DNA from 2 places in the Anaerostipes caccae L1-92 genome. Region 2 is predicted to be linked to the other one. Evidence: predicted binding sites of a transcription regulator. Region 2 holds the regulator's gene; the other holds the start of a gene.

Region 1 (8,030 bases), 820 kb from region 2:
TCAAATGTAAATTATCTGATTCCCCATACCCTTAATAGAACAAAAAAATAGCAGCCAGAAAGACACCTTTCCGCTGCATATTCTTTCGATATAAAATTCTTAGCAATCAGATTCCCGCCAGGTGCCTTAAGGATTCCTTCAGTGCTTCCTGTTCCTGCTGTCCCATATCTTTCAGTACGATTCTGTTGACCTCTTCCACTGTTTCGAGAATCGGTTCTTCCAAGTCATTCCCCTTATCCGTCAATATAATCTCTACAAAACGCCGGTCTTCTTTGCTGACTTTTCTCTTGATCAATCCCTTTTTCTCCATTCTCTCAAGAACACCTGAGATTGTAGAGTTTTCCAGCCTCAGTTCTTCTGCGATCTCCTTCGGGCTGTTTTTCTTTTTCACCCAAAGACAGTACATCACACCGTACTGAACCGGAGTCACATCAAATTTTGAAAGCTGTGCGCTCATCTCCTGAAACACCGCGTGCTGGGCGGTGGTCAAAAGATAGTTGATACATTGATTCAATTCCATCGGTTCCTTGTCCCTCCTACACAAAACTGCATGCAGACACTTCAAATTGTTTGCATGCTATATATCTCATCATATCTGTTACAAAAACTTCTGTCAAGAAGACAAACTATTATTTTAAGGCTTTTCATCATTCTTACGAAACATAAAAATGGGGATGCCATAAATGACATCCCTGAAAACTTAGGATTCATATTCCAAAATCATACTATCTGAAAATCGCTCCGCTCACAACCAGCTTCTGGATCTCGTTGGTTCCCTCGTAGATCTGAGTGATCTTAGCGTCTCTCATCATACGTTCTACATGGTAACCCTTCATATATCCGTTTCCGCCCAGCATCTGCACCGCCTCTGTTGTCACGTGCATGGCCGCCTCTGTACAGAGGTATTTTGCCTTTGCTGCCGGAATGGAATAGGATCTTCCTTCCTGTTTGTCCGTAGCCGCTTTGTAAAGCATTAGTTTTGCGGCATCAATTTCCATTTCAAGTTCCGCCATCTTAAATGCAAGATACTGGTTTCTGTATAATGGTTTGCCAAACTGTTCTCTCGTCTTTAAGTATTCTTTTGCAATCTCAAATGCACCTTCTGCAATTCCAAGTCCCTGTGCAGCAACACCGATACGGCCTCCGTCCAGAGTCTTCATCGCCAGTTTAAATCCGTCTCCGGAAGGAACGATCATATTTTCTGCCGGCACCCGTACGTTTTCCAGTATCATCTCTGAAACCTGTGCGGAGCGGATTCCCATCTTATCTTCCACTTTGCCCACTGAAAATCCGGGAGTTCCTTTCTTCACCACGAAACAGGACAGTCCCTTGGCTTTCTTCTCAGGTTCCGTCAGGGCATACACCGCCGTATAATCGGCTAAAGGCCCGTTCGTATTGAAGCATTTCATACCGTTTAATATGTACTCGTCTCCGTCTCTTTCCGCAACTGTGACACATCCTCCTGCATCAGATCCCGCATTCGGTTCTGTGAGACCGAAAGATCCGAAATGCTGTCCTGACAATACCGGTGCCAGAAATTCATTCTTTTTCTCGACCGGAGCGTCAGAATTCATAATACTTCCTCCATATAAGGAAGTGGATACAGAATATGAAATCCCCACAGAAGCATCTACTTTAGAGACCTCCTCCACTGCCAATACATAAGACAGGTAATCGGCTCCCTGGCCTCCGACTTCTTTCGGATAAGGAAGTCCGATCAGTCCAAGATCTCCCATCTTCTTATAGAGATCTACCGGAAATTCACTGTTGGCATCTCTCTCTAACACTCCCGGCTGTAACTCCGTCTGAGCAAAGTTTCTTGCTGTCTCCTGAATGGCTGCCTGCTGTTCGGTTAACTCAAAATTCATAAATAATTACTCCTTTCGCCCAAAATAGACTATAAACTTAACATAAATGTACCATTTTATTTCCCTATATTTGTATGCCAATATTTTGTAAGCTAAATATATCACTCCTTGTGCATATTGTCAATAAACTTTTATATTTTTTTATATAATTATACAATTTAAATAAAACATATTGATAAACCATTGACAAGCAACCAAAAATAGTCCATATTAGAAGCATAAATAATATTTTGTATCCCAAATATTTGTACGCCAATATGTTAATTTTCTAACAAGAGCTGATCAAGTGCAATGTATATGTTATTTCAAGGAGGATTTACAATGAACAATTTATTAATGGAAGTAGAAAACGAGATCGCAGTAGTTACAATCAACAGACCAAAATCTTTAAACGCCTTAAACAGTGAGACATTAGCAGAATTAGACCAGTGCTTTTCCGAGATCTCCCGCCGTAAGGACATCAGAGTTGTTATCCTTACAGGATCAGGTGAAAAATCATTTGTGGCCGGAGCCGATATTTCTGAAATGGTCAATGCCTCTCCTGCAGAAGGAAGACAGATGGGTCTGCTGGCAAAAGAAGCATTCCTTAAATTAGAGACAATGCCTCAGGTAACGATCGCCGCAGTCAACGGATATGCACTCGGAGGCGGATGTGAAATCTCCATGGCCTGTGACATCCGTGTAGCCGCAGAAAACGCAAGATTCGCACAGCCGGAAACAGGACTAGGAATTCTCCCGGGATTCGGCGGAACACAGCGTCTCTCCCGCTTAGTCGGAAAAGGCCGTGCAAAAGAACTGATCTTTACATGTGACCAGATCGATGCTGAGGAGGCTTACAGGATCGGACTTGCAAACAAGGTAGTTCCTCAGACAGAACTGATTGATTACTGCAAAAAGATGGCAGCAAAGATCATGTCCAAAGGAAGTTATGCCATCTCTCTTGCAAAAGAAGCGATCAACACAGGCATGGATACCGATTTAAGCAGCGGACTTACATTAGAGGCAGACTTATTCGGACTGGCATTTTCTACGGAAGACAAAAAAGAAGGCATGACCGCATTCCTTGAGAAACGCAAAGCAGATTTAAAAGATTTCTAAAATAAATGAAGGAGATAAACTATGGGAAAAGTTAAGATTATTACAGCAGATCAGGCAGCTGCCCTGGTAGAAGATAATACAACCGTCACTACCAGCGGATTTGTTGCCAGCGGAATGCCGGAAGCCCTTACAAAGGCTCTGGAAAAAAGATTTTTGGAAACCGGTTCTCCGAAAAACCTGACTTTATTTTACGCTGCTGCCCAGGGAAACCGTGACGGAAGCGGTGCGGATCATTTTGCCCATGAAGGAATGACCAAACGTGTCATCGGCGGACACTGGAACATGGTCCCGACGCTTGGACAGCTGGTCCTTGACAATAAAATCGAAGGATACAATCTGCCCCAGGGCACTCTGGCACAGCTCTATCGTGCCATCGCCGGTCATAAACCCGGCGTGATCACTCATGTTGGATTAAATACATTTGCCGACCCGCGCATTGAAGGCGGCAAATTGAATGACATTACGACCGAGGACATTGTAGATGTGATCGAGATCTTAGGAGAAGAGAAATTATTATATAAATCTTTTCCGCTGAACATCGGATTCATACGGGGTACATATGCTGACGAACACGGCAACGTGACACTTTCCCATGAATGCTGTACAACGGAAGTCACAACCATGGCTCAGGCCGTGAAGAACAGCGGCGGAAAAATTGTAGTACAGGTGGAAAAGGTCGTCGCAGACGGCACCTTAGATCCAAAATTGGTCAAGATCCCGGGAATCTATGTGGATGCAGTCGTGGAAGCAGAAGACATGAAAGACCACGAACAGTGCGTGGGATGCGACTATGACGGTGCTATGACCGGAGACTTCCGTATTCCTTTGAGCAGCCTTGAGTATCCTCCTCTTTCCGCAAAAAAGATCATCGGACGGAGAGCTGCCATGGAACTGACAGAAAACACCGTAGTCAACTTAGGCATCGGTATTCCTGAATATATCTCTATGGTTGCCAATGAAGAAGGCATCGGAGATTACATGACTCTGACCGTAGAGGCGGGACCTGTCGGCGGTGTGCCTCAGGGAGGAGCCAAATTCGGAGGGTCCGTCAATCCCGAGTGTATCTTAGACCAGCCGTACCAGTTTGATTTCTATGATGGAGGCGGTGTCGACTATGCATTCTTAGGCCTCGCACAGGCGGACAAAGACGGAAACATCAATGTCAGCAAATTTGGTCCAAGGATCGCAGGCTGCGGCGGTTTTGTAAACATCACTCAGAATGCAAAACGCTGCTACTTCTGCGGAACCTTTACTGCAGGCGGTTTAAAAACGTCGGTAAAAGACGGAAAACTTGTCGTTGACCAGGAAGGAAAATCCAACAAGTTCCTGGATACAGTTGAACAGATTACGTTCAGCGGCGAGTACGCAAATAAAGTCGGCCAGCCGGTTCTCTATATCACAGAGCGCGCTGTCTTTGAACTGAGAAAAGACGGTGTCTATCTGACAGAAGTTGCCCCTGGCATCGATATCCAAACACAGATCATCGACCATATGGGATTCACTCCTAAAATGGACGGTACGCCAAAGCTTATGGATGAAAGAATTTTCAGAGATGAGCTGATGGGTCTGAAACACGATTAGCAATCCACAAATAAAGGAGGGTTTTTGTGAATTTACAAATCTTAGTCTTAGTCCTGGCGATTGTCCTGTTCGGAGTCTTAGCTTTTAAACAGATGAGTGCCCTGATCCTGGCTCCCCTTGTCACGATCTTCGTGGTCATCTGCTCTAAGCTTCCAATCCTGGACTCGCTGAAAAATGCATTTATGCCTGCAGCATCCGACTACGTGACAAAGTATTTTCTCGTATTCTTTGTCGGCGCACTGTTCGGCTCCGTTTATCAATATACCGGAGCCGCAGAATCCATAGCCAGAGCGATCGCAGGGCTCTGCCGCGGAAAATTCGTGGCACCGATCATCATGATCATCACCGGTCTTTTGACCTTTGGAGGAGTCAGTGGCTTCGTTGTATTTTTTGTTATCTATCCAATCGCATTAAACTTATTCAAGGAAGCGAATCTTACAAGAAGGCTCATCCCGGCCGCAATCTCTGCCGGATGCTGGACCTGGTCCATGAGCGGTCCCGGTTCTCCTTCTATTCAGAATGTCATTGCCATGGATAACCTTGGCACACCGGCAACAGCCGCATTTGTTCCATCTCTGATCACGACTGCGGCTATGTTTATCATGATTTTTGTCTGGCTGGAAATGCGGGCAAGAAAGTTTACGAAAAAGGGATATCGTTTTATCGATAAGTCCTTAAAATATCAGCTGAGTGAAGAAGAGATGGCCATCGATGAAGATAAAAATCTTCCCCACGTTGCTATCGCTGTCCTTCCGATTGTGCTCATTCTGGTGCTCTTCAACATCGTGAAGCTTCCTGTGGAGACATCTGTATTTGCAGGTGTAGCCCTGGCTACCATTCTGATGTTTAACAGAGTCAAGGGCATCAACGAATGGATCAACGTATTTAACAAAGGTGCTTCTGACTCCGGCGTTGCTATCTTAAATACTGCAATCGTTGTAGGTTTTGGAGGCGTTGTACAGAAAACTCAGGGCTTTACCGACCTGGTTGCCGCTCTGAAAGACATGAGCATGCCTCCTCTGGTGTTTGTAATGATCACCGTGGCTGTCTGTGCAGGAGCCTGCGGCTCTGCTTCCGGCGGTATGGGGGTTGCCTTTAATGCTTTGAAGTCTACCTATATTAAAATGGGAATCCCGCTGCCTTATGTGCACAGGATTTCCGCCATCGCAGCCGGTACTTTAGATACACTTCCTCATCAGGGAGCGCAGATCACACTGCTCGGCATTTGTAAAATGACCCATAAAGAAGCTTACTGGGATATTGCGGTTACGCAGATTATCATACCATTTATATCCTGCGGAATCTTTATCGTCTTAGCTTCTTTTGGATTATAAACTTAACATTGAAGATCCGGTCCTCCGGGTCTTCTTTTTTACAACGGCAGTTTCAAAAATTCTTCCAATATCTTTTTTGCATCTCCCACAATGCCATAATCGCAGTATTTAAAAACAGCTGCATTCGGGTTACTGTTCACTGCGATCACTGTCCCGGCCCTGACTCCGGTCATGTGCTGAACCGCCCCGGAAATTCCAAATGCTATATAAATGTCCGGTTTCGTTATACACCCTGTCTGTCCAATCTGCTGCTCCGGAAGCATCCACCCTGCATCCACACACGGCCTTGTACATCCGGCCTGTGCTCCGATCCTTTCGGCGAACTGTAAAAGCAGCCGAAATCCCTCCGGACCTTTCAGCCCTCTTCCCCCGGCCGCAATGATATGTGCATCTTCCAGGGAAATCTTCTTTTCTTCTTTTATAAGATCCAGTGTTCTTTTTCTTTCTGTTATCTCCTGCAGCCAGTCTGCCGAAAACGCAGTAAACTTTCCTTCTCTGCCGTCTGTCTCACAGGCCTTTTTAAATACTCCCGGCTTTGCCAGCGCCATCTGCACAGGAGCCTCCGGCATCGAAACCACAGACATGCTCTTCCCGTCAAAAGCAGGCTTAGTGACCAGCAGTTCCCCTGTTTCCTTGTCAATCTCCAATCCGGCAGCATCCGTAATCACTTCTGTTCCAAGCATGGCGGCCAGAGTCGGCAGCAGTGTCTTTCCGAACAACGTTGCCCCTCCCAGAATCATATCCGGTTTCTGCTCCTTAACAATCTCATACAGAATCCTGCTGTGAGTCTCCAGCTGCTTTTGTTTAAGACTTGGATGATCCGCCGCTATGATTCGGTCTGCGGGATACCTGAGAAGATCCTTACATGTTTTTTCGACATCATTTCCCACGATTGTCAAAATCAATTCTGCATCCAGAGAATCTGCCAGCTTCCTGCCTTCTCCCAGAAGCTCAACTGTCACGTGGGCCGCATGTTGATTCTGTATCTCTCCTATGATCAAAATTTTTGATGTTTTCTTCATACGGCCTCCTTTTCTTTGATCAGCTGCCAAAGCTTTTCCGCCAGCTCCTGCTCGTCTCTGCCGGTCAGCATCTGTCTGTTTTTCGGCGCCTCATCCGGTATATACTCCCGAACCTGTTTTATGATCTTTTTTGTTTTCCCCTGTTCGGCCTTCGAAACAGGAATCACCGTACTCTCTGCATATGCGGACATAATGTCAGCAACATTCGGGTGTCTCAGCGCATTGTCTTCTCTTACCGAGAGAACCAGGGCAGGCAAAGAACTCTCTGTCCGCTCTGTTCCCTCTAAAGCCATACACCAATTAAATATTTTCTTGTCTGAAACTTTCATTTTTTTTGAATAGGCAATCAGAGGAATCTTCAGGAAAAATGCCGTTATGGCCGCCATATGGGCAGCATCCCCGTCAATGGCCTGACGGCCGCACAGAATAATATCAAACATACCTTCTGCCTCTATCGCCCCGGCAAGCAGTTTTGCGCTGTGGCTGATATCGCCGGTTTCCTTTTTAAAGACCAGAACCGCTCTGTCCACTCCCCATGTCAAAGCCTCCCGCGCAGTCTTCTCTGCTTCCGGCGGACCGATCACCATGGCTGTCACTGTGCCCCCCCCCTCCTGATCTCTCAGATTCAGAGCTTCTTTCAAAACATTTTTATCACTGTCGCTGATCCCTTCCGCAGTCTGATATTTCACTTGTTCCTCTTTTGGCGGAACTTCTTTTAAATAAACCAATATGTTCAACCTTTTTTCACTCCCTTCCCAGCCTTAATCCGAAGTTTATTTCAAATAAAGTTGTTGACTCTGAAAAACTGCTGTGCTATGATACGCATACAAATTAATTTGCATCCCATTAGTTCGTATGCTAATTAATTATTACTGTTATATTACCACCATTATTTTTATCTGTCAACGATAGAAAGTGAGGATTCTGTTATGCCATTGATTCAAGTAGACTTACAAAAACAAGATGATAAAAAAAGACTGAAAAATATTTTGGATACCATTCACGAATGTGCGGTTGAAGCCTTTGAAATACCGGAGCGGGACCGCTATCAGATCGTCAGTCAGCACGATCCGGAAGAAATGATCCTCCTAGATACCGGCCTTGGATTTGAGCGCACAAAGGATCAA
Region 2 (8,030 bases):
GTCTGTTCAATTTCATGCTGGATCAATGAAGCATACTGATATTCCGAAGTATATCCGAGAATTAGGATCGGTTTTGTGATTCCCTGTTTTCTCAGAGCGATCCCTTCCTCAATGATCGCCACCGCAAAACCGTCGACGCCGATCTTATTCAATGCCTTCGCCACCGGGACCGCCCCGTGTCCGTAGCCATCGGCTTTGATCACCGGCATAATCTTTGTATCCGGCCCCACAAGTTTTTTTATCTCACTGATATTATGGCAGACCGCATCCAGATCAATGGCTGCGTATACCCTATAATACTGATTCATCGCTGATTCCTCCTAAAATACTGCTGATTGACTCAATGATGTCTGATGCCAGCATGCTGTTGTGTCCAGAAATTTCTGCGGCATGGTCTCCTGCAAGCCCATGGATATAGACACCAAGGGCGGCAGCCTCAGAACATTCCATGCCTCTCCCTAGGAGGCTTGCGATCATGCCGCTTAAGACATCGCCGCTCCCCCCTGTGGCCATTCCGTTGTTTCCGCTGCTGTTATAATAAACAGGCCGGCTGCCTGACACTACAAGCGTTGCCGCATCTTTCAGCACAACAGTGGCGCGGAATCTGTCCGAAAGCTTCTGTCCCGCATCCGTCAGAGTTTCTTTCACCTGCTCTGCGGATATTCCAAGGAGCCTTGCAGCTTCCAGAAGATGCGGTGTGAAAACGCACCCTCCCGGATGATCGATCTCCATTCCATAACGGCTGACCGTATTCAGGCCGTCCGCATCCAGCAAAAGAGGCTTCGTTCCGCGCTGTAAAACTTCTTCTAATAATTCTTTGGTCCGCTCTGAGACTCCCATTCCGGGTCCGAATAAGATACAGTCACACCATTCGAGGGCATCTTTTACATCCTCATATGTCCCGAACAGCACTTCCGGAAGCATGGACTGCAGAATCGGACGGTTGGCTTCGCAGGAGATCACCTTTACCAGTCCGCTGCCCATGCGCAGGGCACTCTTTGCCGAAAAATAAGCAGCCCCAGACATCGTCTCATTTCCTGCTATGATCAGGACTTTTCCATAGGTGCCCTTGTGAGAATCCGCAAAACGGCCCGGAAGTCTTTCTAAATCTTTCCTATCGTATGTGAAGCCCCCTGCATGTTTCTTCAAAACAGAATCAAAGAAACCGATCTTTTCTACATACAGCCGGCCCGCATATTCTTTTCCCGGATAGAGCAGATGTCCTGCCTTGGGACCGCCGAAGGTCACCGTAGCGTCTGATTTTACGGCGCATCCGAGGACTTTTCCCGTATCCCCGCTGATTCCGGAGGGAATATCGACTGACATGACTTTAGCTCCGCTTCCATTAATCCTTTCCACAGCAGTACGGTATGTCCCCGATACCTCTCTGGAAAGGCCTACGCCAAACAGTCCTTCCAAAATCCAGTCATAATCCTCATAATCTATCTCTTCTTTTTGCTCATATCCAAGCCGTGCAAGGATATCGTACTGCGTCTTTAAGTCTGCGGATGCCTGAGACAGATCCCCTACGACTGTAAAATCCACTGAATACCCTTCTTCCAGAAGGATTCTGGCCGCAGCCAGCGCATCTCCCCCGTTATTTCCGCATCCTGCCACAGAAAGTATCCTGTTATTTTTTCTGACTGTTTCCATGAGCCTTCGGGCAATTTTTTCGCTGGCCCTCTCCATCAGCACCAGGCCAGGAATCCCTATCTTCTGTATGGTCTCCTTATCAACATCCTGCATTTCCTGATTTTTTAAAACATATTTCATAGACACTCTCCTATGACAAAAGCCTGTGCCAGCCCCCCTGTGTTCGTAACCGACACATGAAATTTCGTAATCTTCCTATCTGATGCCATTTTTTCGGCTCTGCCTGTGAGTTTCACATAAGGTGCTCCTTTTGAATTCCGAAACACTCCGATCTCATAGGGCTCCAATCCGAAGAAGCCGGTTCCAAATACCTTGGAAACGGCTTCTTTAACTGCAAAATTACCAGCAAGAGTCGTACTGTTTAAACCTGCGCATGCCAGTTCCTCTTCTGAAAAAATCCGGCTCAGGCGGTTCTTTCTCTCCACCATCTTCTGTACCCGCCCGATTTCTATCAGGTCAGTTCCTATACCGACAATCATGGCGTTCCTCCCGTCTTTACTCCGCGCCTTCGCTGTCTTCCCTGCTGTGAATATTGTAAGTCAGCGTCATGAGGCTTTCTGCCAAATGGACATTCTCCACGGTCACACTGTCCGGCAGCGTGAGATCCACAGGGGCAAAGTTCCAAAATCCTTTGATGCCCCACGATACAAGATCTTTGGCAATCTTCGGCGCCTGGTCCTGCGGAAGCGTGAGGGCTGCAATCTTGATCTCATGATTCTTTATAAACTCTTCCATATCGTCAATATCGTGCACTTCCACTCCGTGCACCGTGATGCCGATCAGCTTCGGATTCACATCGAACAGCGCAATCACCTGAAAACCAATGCTGTTATTGTTAAAATCCTGATAATTGGCCAATGCCTGCCCCAGATTGCCGGCACCGACGATGATCATCTGATTGCTTTTGTCAAGTCCCAGAATCTTTCCGATCTCCACGTAAAGATTTTCTACATTGTAGCCGTATCCCTGCTGCCCGAAACCTCCAAAATTATTCAGGTCCTGCCGGATCTGGGATGCAGTTACTTTCATCCTCTCGCTCAGCTCTTTGGATGAGATCCTCGTAATATTTTTTGCTTTCAAAGCCCCCAAATAACGGTAATATCTAGGTAATCTCTTTATAACTGCCGGTGATATATTCTTATCCATTGATGACATTATTACCCTCCCACTTATTTTATTAACTACTCAAATTAAATAAATTATATAAGATTGTCTAATATCTGTCAAACTTTTCAGTGCGTTTTTTCAGAAATTATGTTATGCTTATAAAGAATTTTTACAGCTTAGAAATTTTGAAGGAGTGCACTATGGTTTTATCTTGTCAGAATATACATAAAACATTTGTCGACCAGGAAGTCCTGAAAGGAATTTCCTTTCATATCAATGAAAAGGACCGGCTTGCCGTCATCGGCTTAAACGGTGCCGGAAAGTCCACCCTGCTCAAGATCATCATGGATCAGATGACACCCGATGACGGGGAGATCCACAAAAAGAAGGACGCCGATATCGGCTATCTCGCACAGCATCAGGACCATACTTCTTCCCGCACCATTTATGAAGAGCTTTTGACCATAAAACAGGATGTGATCGAACTGGACAAAAAACTCCGCTCTCTGGAGCATATGATGAAGCATTTAAGCGGCACAGAGCTCGAAGAAAAGATGGAGGAATACACCAGGGCCACTCATTTATTTGAACAGAAAAACGGTTTTGCTTATAAAAGTGAGATCACAGGAATCTTAAAAGGACTCGGGTTTCAAGAGGAAGACTTTCAAAAAAAAATCGAGACTCTGTCCGGAGGACAAAAGACAAGGGTCGCTCTCGGAAAACTCCTGCTGATGAAGCCAGAGATCCTTCTCCTGGATGAGCCTACCAACCATTTGGATGTAGATTCGATCCAGTGGCTGGAAACCTATTTAAGCCACTATGAGGGCGCTGTCATCCTGGTCTCCCATGACCGGTATTTCCTGGACAAGATCGTCAACAAAGTCATGGAGATTGAGTCGGGGCACGCGATGCTCTTTGACGGCAACTACACTTCTTTTATTAAAAAAAGGGATCAGGTAAAGGCAATCCGCTTGAAGGAGTACGAAAACCAGCAGCAGGAGATCCGTCACCAGAAGGCGGTCATTGAAAAACTAAAACAATTTAACCGGGAAAAATCCATCCGCCGGGCAGAGAGCCGTGAAAAGATGCTGAACAAAATTGATGTGATCGAAAAGCCTGTGGAAGTCGACGGAAAAATGCGCTTTGCCATCGAACCGTCGGTGATCAGCGGAAACGATGTCTTAACGGTGGAACATCTGGAAAAAAGTTTCGGGCCGCATATGCTGTTTTCCGATATAAATTTTGAAATATTCCGCGGTGAGCGCGTGGCATTGATCGGCGCCAACGGAACCGGCAAGACTACGATGTTAAAAATCATCTGCAAACAAATGGCCAAAAACAAAGGACTGATTAAGCTCGGTTCCCAAGTTTCCATCGGATATTACGATCAGGCACAGGACAACCTGCATCCGGATAAGACAATCTTCGAGGAGATATCTGATTCCTTTCCGGAACTGACCAACACAAAAATCAGAAATACACTGGCTGCTTTCCTTTTTAAAGGAGAAGATGTCTTTAAACTTGTTTCTTCCTTAAGCGGCGGTGAAAAGGGACGGGTATCTCTTGCGAAACTTATGCTTTCCCATGCCAATTTTCTGATTCTTGATGAGCCTACCAACCACCTGGACATTCACTCCAAAGAAATCCTGGAATCCGCCCTGTCCCAGTACACAGGCACGGTTCTTTACGTGTCTCACGACCGCTATTTTATCAACAAGACAGCCACAAGAATTTTGGAACTCTCTTCGAAAGACGGTCTGCACTCTTATCCGGGCGACTACCAGCACTATCTTATCGAAAAGGAGAAGGAAGGCACGAAAAAGGTACAGAACGCTGAAACTGAGTCTGTATCCGATACGAAGCTGAGCTGGCAGAAGCAAAAGGAAGAAGACGCAAAGCGTCGGAAAAGAGAAAACCGCCTGAAAAAAATAGAACAGGAAATCGAGGAACTGGAAGCGGAAAGCACAAAGCTTGACGAAGAAATGTGCCTGCCGGAGAACGCAGTCAACACAAAGAAGCTGCTGGAACTCTCCGCTGCCAAAGTCCGGAATGAGGAACATCTGGAAACCCTTTATGAAGAATGGGAGACCCTGTCAGAAGAAACCGAGTAAAAATGCCATGGTATTTTTACAAAAATTTGTTATAATAGACTAAGTACCATTTTTAGGAGGTTACAAAATGAAATTAATATCGTTTGCTGTGCCGTGTTATAATTCCCAGGAATATATGAGACACTGCATAGATACATTGCTGACCGGAGGAGACAAAGTTGAGATCCTCATCATAGACGATGGTTCCACGGACAATACCGGCATGATCGCCGATGAATATGAAAACAAATATCCCGGTATCTGCCGGGCGATCCATCAAAAGAACAAAGGCCACGGCGGTGCGGTAAACACTGGTATTGCTCATGCCAAAGGGATTTATTTTAAGGTGGTGGACAGTGACGACTGGGTAAACGAACATGCCTATGAGGAAATCTTCAATCAATTAGAGACCTTTTACCGCCAGGGAACCATTATAGACATGTTTATGTCAAACTATGTCTATGAGAAACAGGGTGTGAAGAGAAAAACCGTGATTCATTACCGCCATACGATCCCGGTTGAACAGATTTTTACCTGGGATGATGTAAAGCGATTTCCTCTGAGTCAGTACATTCTCATGCATTCCGTCATTTACCGTACTTCTCTTCTCCATGAGTGCCGTCTGTGCCTGCCGGAACATACTTTTTATGTAGACAACCTTTACGTTTTCAAACCGCTTCCATATGTGAAGACGATTTACTATCTGGATGTAAATTTTTACCGCTACTTCATCGGAAGGGACGATCAGTCTGTCAATGAAGCCAATATGATCAAACGGATCGACCAGCAGTTTTTTGTCACCAAAGCCATGATCGATTATATGAGCAGCTTTGAGCTGGTAAACAAGCCGTTATACCGCTACATGAAACACTATCTGAGCATCATCATGACGGTATCATCTGTCATTGCCATCAAATCCGGCATACCGGAGCATCTTCAGATGAAGAAGGAACTCTGGAAGTACCTGAAATCGAAAAACACAAAACTATACCGTCAGATCCGGGGATCTCTTGTTGGAAATGCCGTCAACCTCCCGGGCTACGGAGGCCGGAAAGTTGTCATCGCAGCTTACAAAGCAGCACGGAAGTTTATTGGATTTAATTAAATCAATCGAAAAATGACATTGGAAACCATCAAACCAATGTCATTTTTTATTCTGTAAGAACATTGGTACATGGAACACAAAACCCTCCACTATATCACCATACTTCTGATCTGTGTTATTCTAAAGCTATGAATGGAGGTTTTTACATGAAAACTTATAAAACATCTGAGGTTGCAAAACTCATAGGAATTCATCCCAATACTGTCCGGCTGTACGAAGAAGCGGGGCTGATCCCAAAACCAAAACGGCAGAACAATGGATACCGTATTTTTACCGATCTCCATATCGAACAGTTCCGGCTGGCCCGTCTGGCTTTTCAAATGGAGGTTCTGCAGAACGGGCTGAGGAAAAAGGCTGTTCAGATCGTAAAAACATCGGCATCCTGTGATTTTTCCAGGGCTCTGGTACTGGCAGAAGAATACCTGGCACAGATCAGAAAGGAACACGCCAATGCCGAAGAGGCAGTTGAAATCGTAACAGAAATTTTAGCCGGCGGATCACAGGAGCATACCCATCCCATGAAACGCAGGGAAGTCTCCCGGTATCTCGGCATTTCTATGGATGCTCTGAGAAATTGGGAAATGAACGGCCTTTTGACTGTAAAACGCAGGCAGAATGGATACCGCATATATACGAGTCAGGATATACAGAGGCTCAAAATTATTCGCTCCTTGAGGTGTGCAAATTATTCTTTGGAATCCATTCTGCGTCTGCTTGGGCACCTGTCAAAAAATCCCGGGATTGATATCAAAGAAGTTTTGGATACTCCCAATAAAGATGACGAAATTATTGCGGTGTGCGACAAACTGATTACTTCTCTGCTCACAGCCGAGAATAATGCCTTGGAAATGATATACAGACTGAAAAGAATGAAAAAACAATTTTCTTAAACCCTCCACTTTACCACCAATGTTTCCGTTGGTGGTATTCTTTTTTTACAATAAAACAAGGAGGTATCCTTCATGAATGAAGTGATCAAAGCAGAAAAATTATGTAAAACCTACAACAAAACGCCTGCGGCAGACAATATCAGTCTGTCCGTAAAGCGCGGAACGGTTTTTGGCCTGCTCGGGGCCAATGGCGCAGGCAAGAGTACAACGATTGAATGCATTTTAGGCACAAAGACGTCAGACAGCGGAACAATATCCATTCTGGGAATGAATCCGCAGACATCCAGAAAGCAGCTGTTTCAAAAGGTAGGAGTCCAATTTCAGGACGCGGCTTATCAGGATAATATCACCGTTTCGGAACTTTGTGAAGTTACCGCTTCCCTCTATCAGGATTCCGCAGATCCGGATAAATTACTGCAAAAGTTTGGAATTTCCGGAAAAGCAAAAAGCCAGATCAAAGATTTATCCGGCGGCGAAAGACAGAGACTTTTTATTATCCTCGCACTCATACCCAATCCTGAAGTCGTCTTTTTGGACGAGCTGACGACCGGACTGGACGCGAGGGCCAGACGCCAAGTGTGGAATATACTCTCCTCACTCAAGGAACATGGACTGACGATTTTCCTGACGTCCCATTTTATGGATGAAATCGAGAACCTGTGTGACTGCATCTGTATTTTAAAAAAAGGAAACATCATATTTTACGGTACGGTGGCGGAGGCAGTTGCATCGAGTCCTTATGAACATTTTGAAGACGCTTATCTTTGGTATACAGACGAGGAGGAATTAATTGATGAAAACTTTTAAGACAATGCTGAAAACAGAATTAAAATTATCTCTGAGAGGAATGGATATGTTTATATTTGCGATCTGTGTGCCTCTTGTGGTACTGGCAGTCATGGGAATTATTTATGGCAACAGGCCTGCATTCAGCGGTGCCGGATACTCATTTCTGGAACAGTCGTTCGGAGCCGTCACTACCATCTCCATCTGTGCAGGAGGTGTGATGGGACTGCCGCTGGTCGTCTCTGATTACCGGAGCAAAGGTATATTAAAACGCTACAAGGTTACGCCGGCCAGCCCTTCCATGATCTTAGCGGTACAGGTGACAATTTATACTTTATATGCGGCTGTTTCTCTGATCCTGCTCTATGCCGAAGCCGTTCTTTTCTTTGGATATCAGTT

What was found. The regulator Rex, encoded in region 2, represses fermentation and respiration genes when NADH is low (regulators of the CRP and FNR family bind a similar motif). The targets are predictions, from matches to a motif close to ATTGTTAANTANTTAACAAT.
Region 1: the regulator Rex is predicted to act here: its motif matches at 2,040-2,059, upstream of ANCC_RS05855 (enoyl-CoA hydratase-related protein).

The regions. Positions count from the first base shown of each region.
Region 1 covers NZ_AP023027.1:1,195,933-1,203,962, reverse strand. Annotated here, with positions in the region: gene ANCC_RS05865 (MarR family winged helix-turn-helix transcriptional regulator) at 107-520, opposite strand; gene ANCC_RS05860 (acyl-CoA dehydrogenase family protein) at 726-1,868, opposite strand; gene ANCC_RS05855 (enoyl-CoA hydratase-related protein) at 2,190-2,966, shown strand; gene ANCC_RS05850 (acyl CoA:acetate/3-ketoacid CoA transferase) at 2,988-4,547, shown strand; gene ANCC_RS05845 (GntP family permease) at 4,574-5,881, shown strand; gene ANCC_RS05840 (electron transfer flavoprotein subunit alpha/FixB family protein) at 5,920-6,903, opposite strand; gene ANCC_RS05835 (electron transfer flavoprotein subunit beta/FixA family protein) at 6,900-7,640, opposite strand; gene ANCC_RS05830 (tautomerase family protein) at 7,833-8,030, shown strand, end outside.
Region 2 covers NZ_AP023027.1:2,016,704-2,024,733, forward strand. Annotated here, with positions in the region: gene alr (alanine racemase) at 1-308, opposite strand, end outside; gene ANCC_RS09925 (bifunctional ADP-dependent NAD(P)H-hydrate dehydratase/NAD(P)H-hydrate epimerase) at 292-1,773, opposite strand; gene acpS (holo-ACP synthase) at 1,770-2,132, opposite strand; gene ANCC_RS09935 (redox-sensing transcriptional repressor Rex) at 2,149-2,808, opposite strand; gene ANCC_RS09940 (ABC-F family ATP-binding cassette domain-containing protein) at 2,961-4,871, shown strand; gene ANCC_RS09945 (glycosyltransferase family 2 protein) at 4,939-5,955, shown strand; gene ANCC_RS09950 (MerR family transcriptional regulator) at 6,102-6,845, shown strand; gene ANCC_RS09955 (ABC transporter ATP-binding protein) at 6,918-7,652, shown strand; gene ANCC_RS09960 (ABC transporter permease) at 7,639-8,030, shown strand, end outside.